Regions from separate parts of the Dietzia sp. IN118 genome, predicted to be linked through region 2. Evidence: predicted binding sites of a transcription regulator. Region 2 holds the regulator's gene; each other region holds the start of a gene.

Region 1 (5,140 bases), 650 kb from region 2:
GTTAGCCTCGAAGCCATGACCGACATCAGCACGACGAAGCAGTGGGCAGCGGTGGAGAACCTGGTTCCGTCGATCGGCGAGGTGTCTCTGCGGGAGCTGTTCGACGCCGACCCGGACCGCGGCCGCCGGATGTCGGTCACCGCGGGCGATCTGCACGTGGACCTGTCCAAACATCTGGTCACCGACGAGATCCTGTCCGCCCTGCTCGAACTCGCCCACGCCGCCCGGCTGCCGGCGCAGCGGGCCGCGATGTTCCGGGGCGACCGCATCAACACGACCGAGGATCGCGCGGTTCTCCACACTGCGCTCCGTCTTCCGCCCGATGCCGAACTCGTCGTCGACGACCGGAACGTGGTGGCCGACGTCCACGCGGTACTCACACGCATGGCCGACTTCTCCGACCGCGTCCGCTCCGGCGAGTGGACCGGACACACGGGCGAGCGGATCGACACGGTGCTCAACATCGGCATCGGGGGCTCCGACCTTGGCCCGGTGATGGTCGACAGCGCCCTGCGGCAGTTCCGGACGGCCGGCATCAGCGCCAGGTACGTCTCCAACGTCGACCCCGCCGACCTCTCGGCCACCCTCGCGGAGATCAACCCGGCAACGACCTTGGTGGTGGTCGCCTCCAAGACGTTCACCACCCAGGAGACCATGGCCAACGCGCACGCGGCGCGCCGGCACTTCGTGGAGGCCCTCGGCTCCGAGGACGCGATCGCCTCGCACTTCGTCGCCGTCTCCACCGCCGCCGAGAAGGTCGCCGACTTCGGCATCGCGGCGGACAACATGTTCGAGTTCTGGGACTGGGTCGGTGGACGATATTCCGTCTCCTCCGCCATCGGGCTGTCGGTGATGATCACGGTGGGGCCACCGGCGTTCATCGAACTGCTCGAGGGCTTCCACACGATGGATGAGCACTTCGCCACCGAGGCGCCCGAGCACAACGCACCGGTCCTCATGGCGCTGCTGGGGATCTGGTACACGTGCTTCCTCGGGTCGCAGTCCAAGGCCGTGATCCCCTACACCCAGGACCTCCGACGGTTCCCGGCCTACCTGCAGCAGCTGACCATGGAGTCGCTCGGCAAGTCGGTCCGGCTCGACGGCTCCGATGTCACCTACCCCACCGGCGAGGTCTACTGGGGCGAGCCCGGCACCAACGGCCAGCACGCGTTCTTCCAGCTCCTCCACCAGGGCACCCAGCTGGTTCCCGTCGATTTCATCGGGATCGCCCGCCCGGGCACGGACCTGGACGCCCACCCCACCGATGGGTCGGACGCGGTGTCCATGCACGACCTGCTCATGGCCAACCTGTTCGCGCAGTCGCGGGTCCTGGCGTTCGGCAAGACCGAGGAGGAGGTCCTCGCCGACGGCGTCGACCCGACTCTCGCGCCCCACAAGGTCATGCCCGGGAACCGGCCGTCCACCACGATCCTCGCGCCGTCGCTCTCGCCGGGTGTCCTCGGCCAGCTCATCGCACTGTACGAACACATCGTGTTCACCCAGGCCGCGATCCTCGGCATCAACGCGTTCGACCAGTGGGGCGTCGAGCTGGGCAAGGCCCAGGCCGGCGAGTTGCTGGGCGCGCTCACCGCCGACACCCACCCGGGCCCCACCTTCGATTCCTCCACGGACTCCCTGGTCGAGATCTACCGCGAGGCACGCGGCCGGCGCTGAGTACGGGCCCTCTCCCCCTCGCGCGGCGCGCGCCACCGTGCGATTCATGAGCATGGCCACGATCTACTGCACCGCGACGAGCCTCGACGGGTACATCGCCGACGACGACGAAAGCCTCACCTGGCTTTTCACCACTCCCGGAGGCGCCGCGCCGGGGTCGACTGCCGGGGCCGATGACGAGTCGGCGCCCGAGCTCCACTTCGACCGGTTCTTCGCCGGCGTCGGCTCGATCGTCTGCGGTGCGAACACCTTCGAGTGGGTCCGCCGGGATCTCACCAAGGACGGCCAACCGTTCGTCTGGCCGTACTCACAGCCCACCTGGGTCGTCACCCACCGGGACCTCGACCCCGTCGACGGCGTGGAGTTCTTCGCCGGCGATCTCGCCGACCTGCACCCCCGCCTCGTCGAGGCCGCGGCGGGGCGGGACGTCTGGGTGGTCGGTGGAGGCGACCTCGCCGGCCAGTTCGCCGATCTCGGCCTGCTCGACCGGGTGTGGATCCACCAGTGCGCGGTGGTCCTCGGCTCCGGCCGCCCCCTGCTCCCCCGTCGGCTCCGCCTCCACCGTCGTCAACTCGACACCGACGGGCAGTTCACCGCCATGCTCTTCGACGTCGTCGGCCCGGAACCGCGCGATTCGGCCTAGCTGCTCGACCCCCGGCGCGTCTCCTGTGCTCCTCCGGTGCGTCGGGGGAAAACCCTTGCGTACTCGAATGTGTGTGCGTACTGTAGAACACAGATTCGATACCAACCAGACGGGCAGGGGGTGGGGCACATGGGCGGTAACGCAGACGCCGCGACCGGTGGCCCGTCCCCATCCCCGTCCGGTGGCCCCTCCTCGTCCGGTGGCCCGTCCCCGTCCGGTGGCGGCTCCGGTTCCGCGGCGCCCGTGTCGCTGTCGGGGCTGCGGGCGGCGGCGCGGGAGGGGTGGATGGGCGAGAATCGTGCGGCGGCGCGCCGGTTCGTGGCCTGTTACGAGTTGTTTGTCGAATGCCAGCGCCGGGAGGAGTCCGGTGCGGGCGGCGGTGAGTGTCGGCCCGGTCATGCCGTGCTCGATCCGATCGATGTCGCGGCCGGGTACGTGGTGTCGGCGATGGCGATCTCGACGGGCCGGGCCGAACGGATGATCACCTTCGCCCTCGATCTGCACCTGCGGTATCCGGCGATCCTGTCCGCGATGGCGCAGGGGCGGCTGGATCTGCAGGCCGCGAATATCCTGGCCTCGCAGATGGCCACCGTCCACGTCGATGTGCTCGAGGCGGTGCAGCGGCAGGTCGTCGAGGAGTATCTCGCCGCGATCGAGGGCGGGGTGCGCCTTGGTGAGAAAGCCATCCGCGGCAACGTCGATGCGATCATCGCCCGCTACGACGCGAACGGGATCCGCTTGCGCCGTCAGGAAGCGGCCCGCACCCGCGGGGTGCGGTTCCATAAGGGCGTCGATGGCATGTCCAGTGTCTCGGCGATCCTGGCCACCGAGGAAGCAGCCGTCCTGGCCGAGGCCCTCGACCAGCGCGTGAAAGACCACAAGTACGCCGACGCCCAAGCCGCCGCCAACACCCAAGCCGAGACCGACACCGCGGGCGCTGGGACTGGCGGCGCGACCACTGGCCACGGCACTGGCGCTGATGAGGTCGAGGACTACTCGATCGCCGAGCGTCGCGCCGACGCCCTGATGTCCCTGGTGTGCGGCGATCCCGGCCTAGCCGGCACCCCGGCCCGCCCCGGCCGGCCCGGCGCGCCGGGTGCCGGGGTGGCGTTGCGGCCGAAGGTCACCGTCATCGCCACCGGCAACACCGCCCGCGACGCCGGCGGCGCCCGAGTGGAGTTCACCCGCACCGGCCAGGCCGCCCTGCAGGCCCTGCTCGACATGCTCGCCACCAGCGACGGAGCCACCTTCGAACCCATCGACCCGCGCATCGGGGCCGCCGATGACGCCCGCACCGCCCTGAAATACCGGCCCGGTGCCCAGTTGGCCCGCCGGATCCGGCTGCGCGATGGCACCTGTCGCCACCCCGGCTGTGCGATCCCGGCCGAGGCCTGTGATCTGGATCATGTGGTGCCGTTCGATCACGCCGACCCCCAGCGGGGCGGGCACACCATCGAGGGCAACCTCGCCGCAATGTGCCGGCGCCATCACCGGTTCAAGACCTTCTCCGACTGGATCTACGACCTGCAGCCCGACGGCACCCTGCTGGTGCGCACCCCGGACGGTTCGACCATGCTCACCCGACCCTCCGGCCCACTGGCCGAGTACCGGCGTGAACAGGCCCGCGCCGAGACCGAGGCGTGGACCCGGCAGCAACGCCGCAGCCCCGGGCCCACCGGTGACGAGAAGGCCGACGCGGAGCCGACGTTCTGGTCGCGCCGCGCGGCCCGCCACCGCACCGAACGCCGCAAGGCCGAAAGCGCCCGCACCTTTGACCCCACCCCACCCGCGCCCGGCACGGGCGCCTCCAGCTCCACCACCGCCGCGGCCACCGGCACCACGCCCGAGAAAGCCACCCCCGCCAGCGCCACCCCTGAGAGCGCCAGCCGCTGGTGGGCCCGCAACAAGCCCCACCACAGCGACATCGAAAAAGGCATCCGCGCCCTACTCCACGAACGCCTCGACGAACTCATCGACCCGCCACCCTTCTGACACCACGAGGGCCGCGCCGGGCATGACGGCGCGGCCCTCGTCGGCGCCCGGGTGGGGCCACCAGTGGGTCAGACGAAGCGGCGGCTGATCTTCTCGGGCAGGAGCGTGAGCAGCGGCCCGATCGCCTTCCACGGCTTGGCGGGAACCAGCGCGCGGGTGGGCTCGGCGTCGATCGTCTTGACCAGCGCGTCGACGCCCTCGTCGAACTCGGTCATCAACGCGGTCTTCACCGACCGGTTGATGTCCGTGCGGATATACCCCGGGAGAATGTCCGTCACCTTGATCCGGCTGCCCGCACTGTCCAGCTCGGCGTAGAGACCCTGCGCCAGGGCCGAGACGAACGCCTTGGTCGCGCCGTAGGTGTTCTGCGCCTTCGGCATGCCGCGCAACGAACTCACCGACGAGATGAACACCAGGTGCCCCTCACCCCGGGTGAAGAGCCGCTCCATCGCCGCCTCGGCCTGGTTCAGCGTCCCCACCACGTTCACCATGGCGGTCTCCCGGTTGGCGTGTGCCTTCCCCGTGCCGATCGAGGCGCCCTTGCCCAGCCCGGCGTTGAGTACGAACCGGTCGATGCCGCCGAGCTCGGCGTCCAGCTCGCCGAACACCCGCTCCACCGCGTCACCGTCAGCCACATCGAGCTCGCGGACCGCCACCGTGATCGAGGGATTCGCCGCCAGCAGTTCGGCTCGGAGCTCCTCCAGGCGGTCCAGGCGCCGCGCGCACAGCGCGAGGTTCTTCTCCTGCGCGGCCCAGCGGCGGGCCATTCCCTCCCCGAGGCCAGAGCTGGCACCGGTGATCAGAATCGTTTTGCGGTCGGTCACGAGTTCT
Region 2 (5,140 bases):
GGACAGGGTACGGGCGACCCTCAACGCCCGTCTGGTACCCGACAAGGGGCCCTGCCGGGAGTGGACATCCGACACCATCGGCGACCTCCCGCAGTCGGTCACCGGCTCGGTGGACGGTGTCGAGGTGACCGTCTACCCCGCCCTGCGTGTCGGTGGGGACGGAATTCACCTCGTGGCGTGCGCCACGGAGGACGAGCGTCGATCCACTCAGGCGTCGGCTGTGCTCACGCTGGTCTCGGGCGGCCTGGTCTCCGCGGCATCGATTCTGCGCGGCCGTCCGGTCCAGCAGCGACTCGCGCTCACCCAGTACCCGCACGGCGGGATGGAATCCCTGGTGTCGGACGCATCGCTCGCTGCGAGTGGGCGGATCATCGCCCGGCGAAAGGGCGCACCGGTTCTCACGGTCGCGGAGTTCCACGAACTCCAGGCCACTGCGCGGGCGGAGGTCCCCGGTGCGGTGGCGTCCGCGATCTCGTCGGCGGTTCCCGCGCTGATGGCCGCCCAGTCCGTGTCGGGCCGTCTGGCGGCGGCGCCGGCAGATGTCGCCGACGAGGTCCGTGCTTCACTGGACTTCCTCGTCGGGCGCGGATTCCTCGCCCGCCATCCCTCGGATGTGCTTCCACATCTGGAGCGACATGTGCGGGCGGTCGGCCTCCGGTTGGACCTCGCGGAGAAGTCACCCGCGCGGCACGGCAAACTCACGGCGAAGCTGAACCGCTCCGAGTCGATCGTCGAGGAGGCGTGCGCCGCGCTGCGACGGCGGCCGGGTGGCGCACGGGTGTGCCGGGACCTGCGGTGGATGCTCGCCGAGTACCGGGTGGGGTTGTTCGCGCAGTCACTGGGTACCGCACGGCCGGTATCGGCAGAGCGGATCGACAAGGCGGTGGCGTCTGCGCTCGCCCCGCGGTCGTCCCGATGACGCCGAGTGGTCAGCGGCTCGTGCGGCGCTCCCGGAGGGCGATGATCTCGCGTTCGAAGTCGTCGGCCGAGCTGAACTGCTTGTACACGGACGCGAACCGCAGGTAGGCGACCTCGTCCAGATCCTGCAGAGGGCCCAGGATGGCGAGCCCGATCTCGTGGGCGGGAACCTCGGACGCACCGCCGGATCGCACAGCGTCCTCGACCTGTTGGGCGAGGCGACGCAGAGCGTCCTCGTCAACCGATCGTCCCTGGCACGCGCGGCGGACACCCCGGACGACCTTGTCCCGACTGAACGCCTCGGTCACCCCGTTACGCTTGAGAACCGTCAGCAGAGGTGTCTCGAGCGTCGTGAACCGGTGTCCGCACCGGGGGCACTCCCGTCGACGCCGGATCGCCTGACCCTCGTCGACGGATCGTGAGTCGATTACCCGGGAGTCCTCGTGGTGGCATGTCGGGCAGTACATTCCCGTGGGGCCCTTCGTCGACCGGAGTTCACGCGTCCGGGATCGTGCCTGACGGAACGCGGGGGCGGTAGACCACCGCCCACGGTCCATTCTAGGAGGCCCGCTGCCCGGTCACGCGTAGGCGGGTCCACCGAGGAAGGCCACTGCGAGAAGCATGATCACGCCGAATGCGATCCCGCACGCCAGTAGTGCCCAGGCCGGCACGTCGTCGACGACCCCGGTGGACAGCGGTGCCTCGACGTGGCACGCCCGCACGCGGTCCGTGGAGACCGGGCGCACGAGCACACGGCGACCCGGGGCGACCGACGTGACGGCGGCCGGACGGGCGGCCACCCGCGGCCGGACGAGATTCTCCGCACGCGAGGACGTGACGGCGGGCCGACTGCCCTCCGGTCGGGCCAGGGTGCGTCGCGGCGCACGGGTGGACCGCACTGACGCGTCACCGGGCCGGTCGAGGTGCGCGACCCGTCCACGATGGTCGTCGGGGCAGACCTCGGTCCACCGCGCGGCCGGACGTGTGTGGGACTGAAGCTCGACAACGGTCATGGTGGCTCCCTACTCGATACGGTGTGCGATGTGGATTCGCACACCTGTATGTGTTCCTCAGTACATCTGTTCGAATCCGAACTCCCCTAGAGTTGTATCACGCGACTCCGACACAGTCACGATCCACCGAGGAACTTCTTCGAACACCTGTGTGGCGCGCCGCAGTCCTTGGCACTAGGGTGTAGACAGATCACAACGTCGAACATCCATTCGCCGAAGGGACCACACGAGATGCCGAAGCCCGATTTCGAGTCACTTACGGACCGACAGAAGAGCGTTCTGCTCCACATCCACGACACCGTCAAGGAGCGTGGTTATCCGCCGAGCATCCGCGAGATCGGGGACGCGGTCGGCTTGCAGTCCACGTCGTCGGTGGCGCATCAACTCCGCACGCTGGAGAAGAAGGGCTTCCTGACGCGGGATCCGCACAAGCCGCGGGCGGTCGACGTCCACGGTGTCCCGGGGCAGAAGTCACGGGGTCGTCGGTCACCTGCTCCGGAGCCCCAGCGTCCGGGCGGCGCGGTCGAACCCGTTTACGTCCCCGTGCTCGGCCGGATCGCGGCGGGCGGGCCCATCCTCGCGGAGCAAGCCGTCGAGGATATCTTCCCCCTGCCGTCGGACCTCGTCGGATCAGGTGATCTGTTCATGCTCAAGGTCGTGGGCGAGTCGATGATCGACGCCGCCATCTGCGATGGCGACTACGTGGTGGTCAGGCGGCAGAACGTCGCGGACAACGGGGAGATCGTCGCCGCCATGATCGACGGGGAGGCGACGGTCAAGACTTTCCGGAACGACTCGAGCGGAGTCTGGTTGCTGCCCCACAATCCGTCGTTCAGCCCGATTCCGGGCGAGCACGCGACGATCCTCGGCAAGGTCGTGACAGTGTTCCGGAAACTCTGAGTCCCGGTTCGAACGACGCGCCGCCCGTCCCCGAAGGGGTCAGGCGGCGCCGTCATGTGGACCGCGGGCGGCGAACTCGTCGAGTTCGCCGGCCACGGACGCGGGCAGGCGGACCACCAGCCGGGTTCCGTCCTGGGTGTGTTCCTCCTCGACCACCGCGCCCTCGGCGTGGACCCGCGACACCACGTCCCCGCGGGAGTACGGGACGGACAGGGTCACCTCGGTGTCCCCGGAGGCGACGATCTGCGTGATTCGCTCGAGGAGTTCGTCGACACCCTGCCCGGTGACCGCCGAGACGAACACGGCGTCGGGCAGCGCGTGGTGCAACTCGGTGAGGACCACGGGATCCGCGGCGTCGATCTTGTTGATCACCAGGAGTTCCCGAGGCCGCTCCGCGTTCTGCTCCTCGACCACCTCGTTGATCACCTTGCGCACCGCCTCGATCTGGCGGAGCGGGAAGGCATCCGAACCATCCACGACGTGGAGGAGCAACTCGGAGTCGACGACCTCTTCCAGTGTGGACCTGAACGCCTCGACCAACTGGGTCGGCAGGTGTCGGACGAATCCCACGGTGTCCGTGAAGACGACTGCTCTGCCGTCAGGCAACTCGGCCTTGCGCGTCGTCGGGTCGAGTGTGGCGAACAGGGCGTTCTGAACCAGGACGCCGGCTCCGGTGATCCTGTTGAGCAGGCTCGACTTCCCGGCGTTCGTGTAGCCGGCGATGGCGATGGACGGCACCGGAGTGGAACGCCGTCGGTGCCGTTTGGTGTCCCGGGCCTGCTTCATCCCCTTGATGTCCCGGCGCAGACGGGCCATCCGCTCGCGGATCCGACGCCGGTCGGTCTCGATCTTGGTCTCACCGGGGCCACGAAGACCGACGCCGCCGTTGCTCCCGGCACGACCGCCCGCCTGGCGGGACAGCGACTCGCCCCACCCACGCAGACGGGGGAGCATGTACTCCATCTGGGCGAGGGTCACCTGGGCCTTGCCCTCACGGCTGGTGGCGTGCTGCGCGAAGATGTCGAGGATCAGCGCGGTACGGTCGATGACCTTCACGTTGACCGCCTTCTCCAGCGCGAGCAACTGTCCAGGGGTGAGTTCGCCGTCGCAGATGACGGTGTCCGCGCCGGTCGCGGCGATCACGTCCTTGAGGACGCTGACCTTGCCCGACCCGATGTAGGTGGCGGCATCGGGCTTGTCACGCCGCTGGATGAGCGCGTCGCACACCTCCGATCCCGCGGTCTCGGCGAGCTGGGCGAGCTCGGCCATCGCGGCGTCCGCCTGCGCGGCGGACCCTTCGGTCCAGACACCGACGAGCACGACCCGTTCGAGTCGGAGCTGGCGGTACTCGGCGTCGTTGACGTCCTGGAGTTCGGTGGAGAGCCCCGCCACCCGGCGCATCGAGGATCTCTCCTCGAGCTGGAAATCACCGATGGACGGATCGAGGTCGCGTGTCGGCCGGTCAGCGGCCGTGTGATCAGTAGTCATTCGGGTTCATCTTCTCACACCGGGCCCCCGGTGTCCCGTGCGAGACGGTGTGCTACCGACCACGGTGGTAATGACCGCGGGCGACGAGTGTGGACGGCCCAGTGAGCGAGGACCCGGCCTCGGTGAGTGAGACCTCCACCTCGCCGCCGGGGACCACCACGACGACGTCGCCCGTCGCCTCCCCCGAGTCGGCCAGCGCGGCGACCGCGGTCGCGACGATTCCGGTTCCGCAGGACATGGTCTCCCCTGATCCCCGCTCGTGGACCCGCATGGAGACCCGACCGTCAACCATCGGGGTGGCGATCTCGACGTTGACGCCGCCGGGGAAGAAGTCCCGGTCATACACCGGGGCCTCCTGCACCGGCAGCCCGGCGAGGCCCGCGGCGTCCAGATCGGGGACCACACAGGCGAGGTGCGGATTGCCCATGTCGACGGCGAGTCCCGCGAAGGTCCGGCCACCGACCTCCGCCGAGGACAGACCCAGCAGACGCGGCTCCCCCATGTCCACCCGCACCACCGCGTCAACACCCGAGTGTGAGAGGACCTCGGCGGGGCGGGCCCCTGACCGCGTGCCCACCGGGATCGAGCCGGCCTCCGCTCTCCCGGTCCCGACGAGGGCGTGGGCGAAGACCCGGACCCCGTTGCCGCACATCTCCGCGATGGAACCATCGGCGTTGCGGTAGTCCATGAACCAGTCCGCACCGTCCACGCCGGGCGGCAGGGTCGCGAGCACGCCGCGGTCAACGAGGGCTCCGGCGGTCGCGATCCGCAGGACTCCGTCGGCGCCGATTCCGCCACGCCGATCGCACAGTGCTCGTACG
Region 3 (5,140 bases), 920 kb from region 2:
AGTGTCGCCCGGTTGGCCAGCGGGACCGCGGCGACACCGGGGCCGAAGAACTCCACGAACTTGCCCACGACGCCGGTCTGGCGCAGCAGCTCCGCGACTGTGAGGACGAGATCGGTTGCCGTGGTGCCCTCCCGCAACTCGCCGGTCAGCTTGAGCCCGATGACCTGCGGGATCAGCATGCTCATCGGCTGGCCGAGCAACGCGGCCTCCGCCTCGATGCCGCCGACGCCCCAGCCCAGCACGCCGAGACCGTTGACCATCGGCGTGTGGGAGTCGGTACCGACGAGCGTGTCCGGGTAGGCCTGGGTCATACCGTCGGTCCCCTCGCGCGTGAAGACGACCCGGGACAGGTATTCGAGGTTGACCTGGTGGCAGATGCCGGTGTTCGGCGGGACCACCACGAAGTCGGCGAACGACTCCTGCGCCCACCGGAGCAGCTGGTAGCGCTCCTGGTTGCGGCCGAACTCCAGCTCGGCATTGACCTCGAACGCATCCGGGCGGCCGAATACGTCCGCGATGATCGAGTGGTCGATCACGAGCTCGCCGGGGATGAGCGGATTGATCTTCTTGGGGTCGCCGCCGAGGTCGGTGATGGCATCGCGCATCGCGACCAGATCCACCACGCACGGCACCCCGGTGAAGTCCTGCATCAGCACCCGGGCGGGCGTGTACTGGATCTCCCGCTCCGGCGGGGACTGGGGAGTCCACTCCCGCAGTGCCTCGACCTGCTCGGCCGTCACCACTCGGCCGTCCTCGTTGCGCAGAAGATTCTCCAGCAGGACCCTGAGGCTGTAGGGGAGCGGGACCGCGGTGGAGACCTGATCGAGTCGGTAGACCTCGTAGTCCACGCCCCCGACTGCCAGCGAATCCCTCGAACCGAAACTGTTGACACTCATGACCGGCCCTTTCGTAGAGGTGCCGGTGCGGCCCGTGCTAGTGACGAGGATCACCGGCGTTGTTGCCGACCCTACTCCCGAAAACCGGAAGTTATAAGGCGTCACGCGTACCCGGGCTGGGGCTCGAGAGGGTCCCGCGCACCCGCTTCTCGCGGGGTGTGCGCGGGACGCTCTTCGGCAACGGTCAGCGTGGTGTCGCGGCGGGGGAGTCCTCTGACACGCCGCGCGTCCGCCCGCGACGGAACAGCGGCTCGAGCTGCGCGTCCTCCTCGGCGGTGGCGATGCGGAACGGAGGCTCGGCCGGTGTCGGCGGGCTCTGGCGCTCGTGACCACGCGTGGCCCGCAGGCTCGCCACGACCGACACGGTGAGGATGGTCGCGATCACGGCCAGCGAGATGGGGGTCGGAATGTAGAAGACGTCGATCTTGAGCAGCATCTTCGCGCCGACCCACATCAGCACCAGTGCCAGCCCGATCTTGAGGTAGACGAACCGGTGGACCAGATCCGCCAGCAGGAAGTACATCGCGCGCAGGCCCAGGATCGCGAACGCGTTGGCCGTGAAGACCAGGAACACCTCGTCGGTGACCGCGAAGATGGCGGGAATGGAGTCGACGGCGAAGACCACATCGGTCGTCTCGACCAGCACCAGCACAGCCAACAGGGGAGTGGCCATGATCAGCCCGCCCTTACGGACCAGCAGCCGCTGACCGTGGAACGTGTCCGTCATGGGCACCAGCCGGCGGAAGGCCGCGAGAATGCGGGACTGGTCCGGGTTGAGGTGCTCGTCGCGCTGGCGGATCATGCGAAAGCCCGTGTACAGCAGGAATGCGGAGAAAATGTACAGGATCCAGGAGAAGTTCTGGATGAGCAGCGCGCCGCCGGCGATGAAGATGCCGCGGAATACCAGCGCGCCCAAGACGCCGAGGAACAGGACCCGGTGCTGGAACTGGGCGGGCACCGCGAAGTGGGCGAAGATGATCGCCCAGACGAAGACATTGTCCACTGCCAGGGACTTCTCTATGAGATACCCGGCGAAGTACTGCTGGCCTAAGTCCGCGCCCCAGACCGCCCAGACGATCGCGCCGAAGCCGACGCCGAGGGCGATCCAGACGGCAGACCACACCGCGGCTTCCCTGACGCCGATGACATGTGCTTTGCGGTGGGCGACGAGGTCGATGGCCAGCATCACGACGATGAAGGCGATGACCGCGAGCCAGAGCCAGAGAGGGGTGTGCATTATCGGGGACCTTTCGATCAGTGGGTGATCGAAGGTCTCTCCCGGCCTGGTCGGCCCGCGCCGCCGGGCCCGAGGGCCGGAATGACGACGACGCGTGTGAGGGATACTCCCCTTCTGGTGCTGCAAGGTTAGCGGCACCGGCAGGGCGGCGCAACGGCGGATTCGTCACCTTGGCTGCACCCCTTGCCGGTTCGGCACGCTCCGCGCCCGGCTCAGGCGCGGAGCGCAGGGTCAGGCGACCTCGTCGTCGTCTCCCACCGCTTCGCCGTCGCCGTCGTCGGCGGGGAGCTCGATGGCCTGCTCGGCAACGTCGGCCGGATTTGCCTCGCGGAAGGGGTCCTCGACGGTCACCTCGGGCTCGTACTCCTCGGGTGCGGTGACTGAATCCGGGCCCGGGGTGTACTCGTCCGGGTCGATACGGTCCTCGGCGATCATCTCGTCCTCCTCCTGGCGCAGGGGCGTGTGCCTCCACCTCTAGCAGCCTCCCGCGAGCGGCGCCAGGGGCGGCGGCAACGAAAGATCGTCTCGCTGGCATCGTCCCGGGTCGAGAGCCTGTTGTGGTCGATGCTTCGGGGGGATCTTGCGGCGTGGAGGGGGCCTGTTGCGACGAGTCCACCTTGCTGGTTGAGGGCTTCTGCGCCAGTCAAGAGGGCTGGGCCTCGGGTGGCGAAATGTCCTGATTCAACCCTTGCGTACTCGAATGTGTGTGCGTACTGTAGAACACAGATTCGATACCGGGTAGGCGGCGCACGGGCAGGGGGTGGGGCACATGGGCGGTAACGCAGACGCCGCGGCCGGTGGCCCCTCCTCGTCTGGTGGCGGCGCCGGTTCCGCGGCGCCCGTGTCGCTGTCGGGGTTGCGGGCGGCGGCGCGTGAGGGGTGGATGGGCGAGAATCGTGCGGCGGCGCGCCGGTTCGTGGCCTGTTACGAGTTGTTTGTCGAATGCCAGCGCCGGGAGGAGTCCGGGGCGGGCGGCGGTGAGTGTCGGCCCGGTCATGTCGTGCTCGATCCGATCGATGTCGCGGCCGGGTACGTGGTGTCGGCGATGGCGATCTCGACGGGCCGGGCCGAACGGATGATCACCTTCGCCCTCGATCTGCACCTGCGGTATCCGGCGATCCTGTCCGCGATGGCGCAGGGGCGGCTGGATCTGCAGGCTGCGAATATCCTGGCCTCGCAGATGGCCACCGTCCACGTCGATGTGCTCGAGGCGGTGCAGCGGCAGGTCGTCGAGGAGTATCTCGCCGCGATCGAGGGCGGGGTGCGCCTTGGTGAGAAAGCCATCCGCGGCAACGTCGATGCGATCATCGCCCGCTACGACGCGAACGGGATCCGCCTGCGCCGTCAGGAAGCGGCCCGCACCCGCGGGGTGCGGTTCCATAAGGGCGTCGATGGCATGTCCAGCGTCTCGGCGATCCTGGCCACCGAGGAAGCGGCCGTCCTGGCCGAGGCCCTCGACCAGCGCGTGAAAGACCACAAGTACGCCGACGCCCAAGCCGCCGCCAACACCCAAGCCGAGACCGACACCGCGGGCGCTGGGACTGGCGGCGCGACCACTGGCCACGGCACTGGCGCTGATGAGGTCGAGGACTACTCGATCGCCGAGCGTCGCGCCGACGCCCTGATGTCCCTGGTGTGCGGCGATCCCGGCCTAGCCGGCACCCCGGCCCGCCCCGGCCGGCCCGGCGCGCCGGGTGCCGGGGTGGCGTTGCGGCCGAAGGTCACCGTCATCGCCACCGGCAACACCGCCCGCGACGCCGGCGGCGCCCGAGTGGAGTTCACCCGCACCGGCCAGGCCGCCCTGCAGGCCCTGCTCGACATGCTCGCCACCAGCGACGGAGCCACCTTCGAACCCATCGACCCGCGCATCGGGGCCGCCGATGACGCCCGCACCGCCCTGAAATACCGGCCCGGTGCCCAGTTGGCCCGCCGGATCCGGCTGCGCGATGGCACCTGTCGCCACCCCGGCTGTGCGATCCCGGCCGAGGCCTGTGATCTGGATCATGTGGTGCCGTTCGATCACGCCGACCCCCAGCGGGGCGGGCACACCATCGAGGGCAACCTCGCGGCGATGTGCCGGCGCCATCACCGGTTCAAGACCTTCTCCGACTGGATCTACGACCTGCAGCCCGACGGCACCCTGACCGTGCGCACCCCGGACGGTTCGACCATGCTCACCCGACCCTCCGGCCCACTGGCCGAGTACCGGCGTGAACAGGCCCGCGCCGAGACCGAGGCGTGGACCCGGCAGCAACGCCGCAGCCCCGGGCCCACCGGTGACGAGAAGGCCGACGCGGAGCCGACGTTCTGGTCGCGCCGCGCGGCCCGCCACCGCACCGAACGCCGCAACGCCGAACGCGCCCGCACCTTTGACCCCACCCCACCCGCCCCCGGCACCGGGACGGGCACCGGGAACGGCACGAGCACAGGCGGCGCCGGTTCCAGCGCCGCCGCGGCCGAGGACGCCACGCCCGAGAAAGCCACCCCCGCCAGCGCCACCCACGAGAGCGCCAGCCGCTGGTGGGCCCGCAACAAACCCCACCACAGCGACATCGAAAAAGGCATCCGCGCCCTACTCCACGAACGCCTCGACGAACTCATCGACCCACCACCGTTCTGACCTGACCGCGCAGTTTGCGGCGCAGTAGCTGGGTGCCGGGCCCTCACCCCTCCAGTCGAGTCACCACGCCGCGGTCGCCGTCCACTCGTACGCGGTCGCCGGTGCGCAGCGTTCGGGTGGCGTCGATGGTGTTGACCACGCATGGCAGGCCGTACTCGCGGGCGACCACCGCGCCGTGAGAGACAGAACTGCCGATATCAGTGACCAGCGCCGCGATCACCGTGAAATACGGAGTCCAGCCCACGTCCGTCACGGGCGCGACCAGGATCTCACCGGGCTGCACCTCCCGGGCATCGACGATCGACCGGGCCACCCGCACCACGCCCGCCACCGTTCCGCGGCTCGCCGGACGGCCCACGATCTCGCCGCCCGCAGCCTCGCGGGGCG
Region 4 (5,140 bases), 510 kb from region 2:
GAGGTCTCCGACGGCGCCGGCGAGCTCGGCTTCTTCAGCCCGCACAGCTACTGGCCCGTGCTGGTGGCCTTCTCGGTCTTCATCATCGGCTACGGAGCGGCCTTCTGGAACTGGTGGGTGCTCATCGGCGGCGCCGTCGCGCTGGTCATCACCGCCTGCGGCCTGGTCTTCGAGTACCACTGGGGTCGCGAGAAGCACTGACCGTCTGACCGTCTTCCACCGGGGCCCGGTGTCGCACGCTGCGACACCGGGCCTTTGTGCTGTCGCCACCAGGGTGTCGGCCCGGGCTCGCCGCGCGCCGGTCAGAAGGGTGGTGGGTCGGGGTCGGGGTCGTGGTGGTGGTCGGGTGGGGTGTCTGGTGGTGGGGCCATGGTGTTGGCTTTGCGTTCGGCGGCCAGGCGTAGGGCGCGTCGGTACCAGTGGGTGCTTTGTGGTCGGGGGTCGAGCCAGGGTCGGCGTGGGGGTGGGATGTCGGCGTCGGGGTCGGCCCTGGTGTCGGTCGCAGCCCCGGTGTCGGTGTCGGTGGTGTGGTGGCGCCAGCGTGCGAGGGGTCCGTCGGGGTGGGTGGTGAGGGTGTGTCCGGTGTCGGTGGTGATGGTCAGGGTGCCGTCGGGGGCGAGTTGGTAGTGCCAGTTGTGGAAGGTTTTGAAGCGGTGGTGGTTGCGGCACATGGCGGCGAGGTTGTTTTCGAGGGTCGGGCCGCCGGCGGTGGGGTCTGTGTGGTTGAAGGGGCGGACGTGGTCGATGTCGCAGGCGTCGGCGGGGACGGAGCAGCCGGGGTGGCGGCAGGTGCCGTCGCGTAGGCGGATGCGGTGGGCCAGGTCGGCGCTGATGCGGTAGCGGTGGGCGTGGTGGGGGGTGTCTGCGGCGCCGGGTGCGGTGTCGGGCACGGTGATGGTGGCGCCGGTGCTGCGGGTGAGTAGTTCGATGAGGGCGTCGATGGTGGCCGGGCCGCCTCGGGGGAGGTAGACCTCGGGTTCGCCGTCGGGGCCGGGGGGTGCGAGCACGGTGATGGTGGGGCGGATCTGGGTGGCCGGCGGGCGGTGACCCGCACCCGCGACCCCGCCCGCCCCGGCGCCCCTGCCTGCGTCGGTGTCGGTGCTGGGGTTGCCGAGGAGGGCGGTGACGAGGGCGTCGGCGCGTAGTTCGTCCATGCTGCGGATGGTGTCGGTGTCGAGGGCGTCGGCGCCGTGGCGGCGGGTGGTCTCGACGCGGGTGCGGGTGTCGCGGTGGCGTTGGGCGGTGGCCCTGGTCTGCAGCAGGGTGTGGATGGCGGAGGCTTCGGTGGCGGTGAGGTGGGCGGTGAGGTCGGCCATGCCGTCTGGGCCGCGGCGCAGGGTGACGCGGCGTTCGCGGACCGCGGCGGTGCGGCGCAGGCGTACGCCGTCGGGGTCGTGGGCGGCGATGATGCGGTCGGTGTGGGACAGGATCGCGTCGCGTCCGGGGCGCCTGCCGGCGGCGAGGGCGGCCAGGAGCCAGTCGATGACCTCGCGGTGGACGGCGTCGCGGTGCAGGGAGTCCACGGTGCGCATGTGGCGTGCGAGCAGGGTGGCGGTGGCTTCGTCGAGGTGGCCGGTGTCCATGGCCTCGACGAGACAGGGGAACTTGGTGACCAGGGTGATGGCCAGGGTGAGCAGGCTGCGGGCGCGGTTGTGGTGCACGCCGTAGGCGGCGACGATCTCACTTGTGGCGATGGTCAGTGGGTCGATGACGGCGTGTTCGGGGCGTTGGTCCAGGCCGGGGCCGTAGCCGGCGGCGATGTCGCGCAGTTCCTGTTCCTCGCGGCAGGTGGCCCACAGGTCGTGACAGGCGCGCAGCCGGGCGGCGGCCGCGCGATTCTCGGCGTTCAACGCGGCCAGGGCCGCGGAGCTGGCGGCGGTGACGGCGGGACTCCCGGCCACCGCTCCGGCATCATCCCCGGTAGTCGCCTCCCGCATGTGCACCCCCTCGGGCGGGCGAGTGCCGCACCCCGTATCGCTCGTGTGTTCGATTGGGGAAACACTAGCAAGCAGGTCCGACACACGGCTCTGACCTGGGAAGACCGGCGGACTGCGCCGGTCGGTGGGAGGATGAGACCGTGTTGGACACGGGTGCCGTCGTCTCGGTGAGTTGGTGGGCGATCATCCCGCTCATCGTCGTCGGCTCGGTGCTCCACTTCGCCTACGACTGGAGCGGGCACAACCGGGTCGTGGCCGTGTTCGCCGCGGTCAACGAGAGTTACTGGGAGCACATCAAGATCGCCGCCTAGCCGACCATGGTGCTGTACGCGGCCCTCTTCGTGCTCGGCGGCGCCTCGCAGCCGTCCTTCGTGCCCGCGGCCACTGTCGCCCTCTATTCGATCCCGGTGACGATGATCGGGGTGGTCTTCGTCTACAAGGCCGTCGCAGGTCGCAATGTGCTGTGGGTGGACATCGCCGTGTTCGGCCTGTGCATTGCGCTCGCCCAGGTGATCTTCGTGTGCCTGCTCAGCGGACTGGAGGCGGACGTCCTCGTCGTCGTCCTCTCGGTTTTCTACCTGGTGGGCATCGTCGCCGCCTACGTGGTGTTCACCCTGAGGCCCCCCGCCGAACCCGACGTCTTTATCGACCCCATCACATACAGATACGGGGTCGAGGGGCACGCCGACTACGAGGCCGCACCCGGGGACTGACGGGCAGAGGGAGTCCGTCGGACGACTCGGGCCCCGTCCGCGGGGAGCGGACGGGGCCCGACGGAGCCAGGGGGTCGTGGGACCTACAGGCCCATGTCCTTGGCGATGATGGACTTCATGACCTCGTTGGTGCCACCGTAGATGCGGTTGACGCGGTTGTCCGAGTACAGGCGGGCGATCGGATACTCGTTCATGAAGCCGTAGCCGCCGTGCAGCTGGAGGCAACGGTCGATGACCTCGGCGGCGACCTCGGTGCAGAACAGCTTGGCCGAGGCCGCCTCGGCGGCGGTGAGCTCGCCCTCGTCCAGCGCCTCGAGGGCGCGGTCCGCGACGGCCTGCGCGGCGTCGACCTTGGCCTGGCACGCGGCCAGCTCGAACTTGGTGTTCTGGAACGAGGCCACCTCCTTGCCGAAGACCGTGCGCTGCTGCGTGTACTCCTTGGCGAACCGCACGGCGGCCGCGGCCTGGGCATACGCACCGTAGGCGATGCCCCAGCGCTCGGACGGCAGGTTCTGCCCGAGGTAGTAGAAGCCGCGGTTCTCTTCGCCGAGCAGGTCCTCGACCGGGACCTTGACGTCGGTGAAGGACAGCTCGGCCGTGTCGGAGGTCTTGAGTCCGACCTTGTCGAGCTTGCGGCCCACCGCGTAGCCCTCGAGCTTGGTGTCGACGGCGAGCAGCGAGATGCCGAAGCGGCGGTCGTCCTCACGCGGGGGAGCGGTACGGCAGGCCACGATCACGCGGTCGGCGTGGACGCCGCCGGTGATGAACGTCTTGGCACCGTTGAGGACGTAGTGGGTGCCGTCAGCCGAGAGTTTGGCGGTGCTCTTCATGCCGGCCAGGTCGGACCCGGTGCCGGGCTCGGTCATCGCCAGCGCCCACATCTCCTCGCCGGAGACGAACTTGGGCAGGTAGCGCTGCTTCTGCTCCTCGGTCGCCAGGGCCTTGATGTAGGGGAGCCCGAGCAGTACGTGGACACCCGAGCCGCCGAAGTTCACGCCGGCGCGGGCGGTCTCCTCGGACTGGATGGCCTCGAACTTGTGGGAATTGATCCCCGCGCCGCCGTACTCCTCGTCGACGTTGATGCCGAACAGGCCGAGGTCGGCGAGCTTGTAGTAGAACTCACGCGGGACGATGCCGGCCTCGAACCACTCCTGGAAGTGGGGGGTCACCTCGGACTCGATGAAGTCACGGAGGGTCTGGCGGAAGGCCTCGTGGTCTTCGTTGAACACAGTGCGGCGCAAGTGCGTGCCTTTCCGTTGGACGTTCTGCTCCGGTGGCAGGCCACCGTGGAGGGGAGCGGAGCGTCAGGTTGGTGTACTCCTACTGGTGAGTAGCCTACAAGAATTCGAACTCTCTGACCCGTCCGCCGGCCCGTCCGACGCCGCGACGTCACCCCGTCGGCGGAGTGAATTCCAGGCCGACGTCGGCGATCAGCCTGATCGGCCCGGTCACCTCACGTCCGGTGACCCGCTCGCCACGCTGGGTCACCGCCACCACGCCCTCCTCGCGGAGGTCGAACGCGACCTCTCGGGCGACGGGCATGAGGTCGCGCCAATGATCCCCACCCGCCACCCGGGCCGCATCCGACGGGCAGGTCGACCCCTGGCCGCGCGAGCGCAGGAGCGTCCTGATCGTCGCGGCCAGTCGATCGCGTGTCCCCTCCCGGGTGGGTGCCCACCACGGGTCGCCGCGCTCACCGAGCGCGACCTTGGCGTCGTGCACCATCACCCGGGCGGCATCGCCTTCGGTCTTGACCAGCCGGCGACCGGTCATCAGTGCCCGGACGAGCTCCGAGCGGAGCTTCTCGGGGATGGACGGATCCGTCGCGCGCCACCGCGGGCCCCCGACCGCGATGTGTCGACCGTCCTCGGTGTGCTCCACGCCGGCGCCGGTGCTGTCGTCTCGATCGGTCACACCCAGATCCTGCCCCGCCTCCCCCTCGTTCCCCACCGATCGCCGATCGAGGGTGTCGCACACCGGGCCGGTGTTAGGGTCACGGCAGAAACTGGAACGTGTTCCACCAGAGCTGGATGACGATGAGGGGCTGCCGTGACGGCGCAGGACAACACATTCGACGCGGAATTCGACGTGGTGGTCGTGGGGTCGGGGGTGGCAGCCCTCTTCGGTGCCGCGGCCGCCGCCGCCCGGGGTCTGTCGACCTGCCTGATCGAGAAGACCGACCGCTTCGGGGGGACCTCTGCGTACTCCGGCGGCGCCGTGTGGCTCCCTGGCAACTCCGTCCTCGCCCGGGACGGGGTCGAGGACTCCGTCGAGCGGGGGCGCACCTACTTCCGCGCCGTGGTGGGGGACCGCACCGCCGCCGACGTCCAGGACGCGTTCCTCAACACCGGGCCGCAGGTCGTCGAGTTCCTGCAGGACGAGCTGGGCATCCCGACCCGCTTCCAGGCCTTCCCCGACTACTTCGACGCCCCGGGGCGCCAGGAACTCGGCCGGAGCATCTACCCCAAGCCCATCAAGGGCGAGGAGGTC

Evidence for each region. Region 2 encodes LexA, which represses DNA repair genes until DNA is damaged. Its sites were predicted from a motif close to CGAACANNTGTTCG; they were not measured.
Region 1: Q2K20_RS04570 (HNH endonuclease signature motif containing protein) is a predicted target of LexA. The motif match lies at 2,382-2,395, and genes of this name have one in related genera.
Region 3: Q2K20_RS03225 (HNH endonuclease signature motif containing protein) is a predicted target of LexA. The motif match lies at 2,831-2,844, and genes of this name have one in related genera.
Region 4: Q2K20_RS10085 (HNH endonuclease signature motif containing protein) is a predicted target of LexA. The motif match lies at 1,976-1,989, and genes of this name have one in related genera.

Annotation. Positions count from the first base shown of each region.
Region 1 is NZ_JAUMSR010000001.1:923,553-928,692, reverse strand. It holds gene pgi (glucose-6-phosphate isomerase) at 16-1,674, shown strand; gene Q2K20_RS04575 (dihydrofolate reductase family protein) at 1,721-2,317, shown strand; gene Q2K20_RS04570 (HNH endonuclease signature motif containing protein) at 2,447-4,309, shown strand; gene Q2K20_RS04565 (SDR family oxidoreductase) at 4,378-5,133, opposite strand; gene Q2K20_RS04560 (DNA-formamidopyrimidine glycosylase family protein) at 5,130-5,140, opposite strand, start outside.
Region 2 is NZ_JAUMSR010000001.1:1,578,020-1,583,159, reverse strand. It holds gene hrpA (ATP-dependent RNA helicase HrpA) at 1-919, shown strand, start outside; gene nrdR (transcriptional regulator NrdR) at 930-1,385, opposite strand; gene Q2K20_RS07695 (hypothetical protein) at 1,497-1,931, opposite strand; gene lexA (transcriptional repressor LexA) at 2,121-2,831, shown strand; gene hflX (GTPase HflX) at 2,871-4,319, opposite strand; gene dapF (diaminopimelate epimerase) at 4,372-5,140, opposite strand, start outside.
Region 3 is NZ_JAUMSR010000001.1:658,258-663,397, forward strand. It holds gene Q2K20_RS03210 (aconitate hydratase) at 1-896, opposite strand, end outside; gene Q2K20_RS03215 (TerC family protein) at 1,081-2,133, opposite strand; gene Q2K20_RS03220 (hypothetical protein) at 2,365-2,568, opposite strand; gene Q2K20_RS03225 (HNH endonuclease signature motif containing protein) at 2,903-4,753, shown strand; partial or broken gene Q2K20_RS03230 (PEP-utilizing enzyme) at 4,797-5,140, opposite strand, start outside.
Region 4 is NZ_JAUMSR010000001.1:2,089,793-2,094,932, reverse strand. It holds gene Q2K20_RS10090 (cytochrome c oxidase subunit 4) at 1-201, shown strand, start outside; gene Q2K20_RS10085 (HNH endonuclease signature motif containing protein) at 303-1,937, opposite strand; partial or broken gene Q2K20_RS10080 (DUF6512 family protein) at 2,078-2,650, shown strand; gene Q2K20_RS10075 (acyl-CoA dehydrogenase family protein) at 2,734-3,891, opposite strand; gene Q2K20_RS10070 (DUF3253 domain-containing protein) at 4,040-4,564, opposite strand; gene Q2K20_RS10065 (FAD-binding protein) at 4,700-5,140, shown strand, end outside.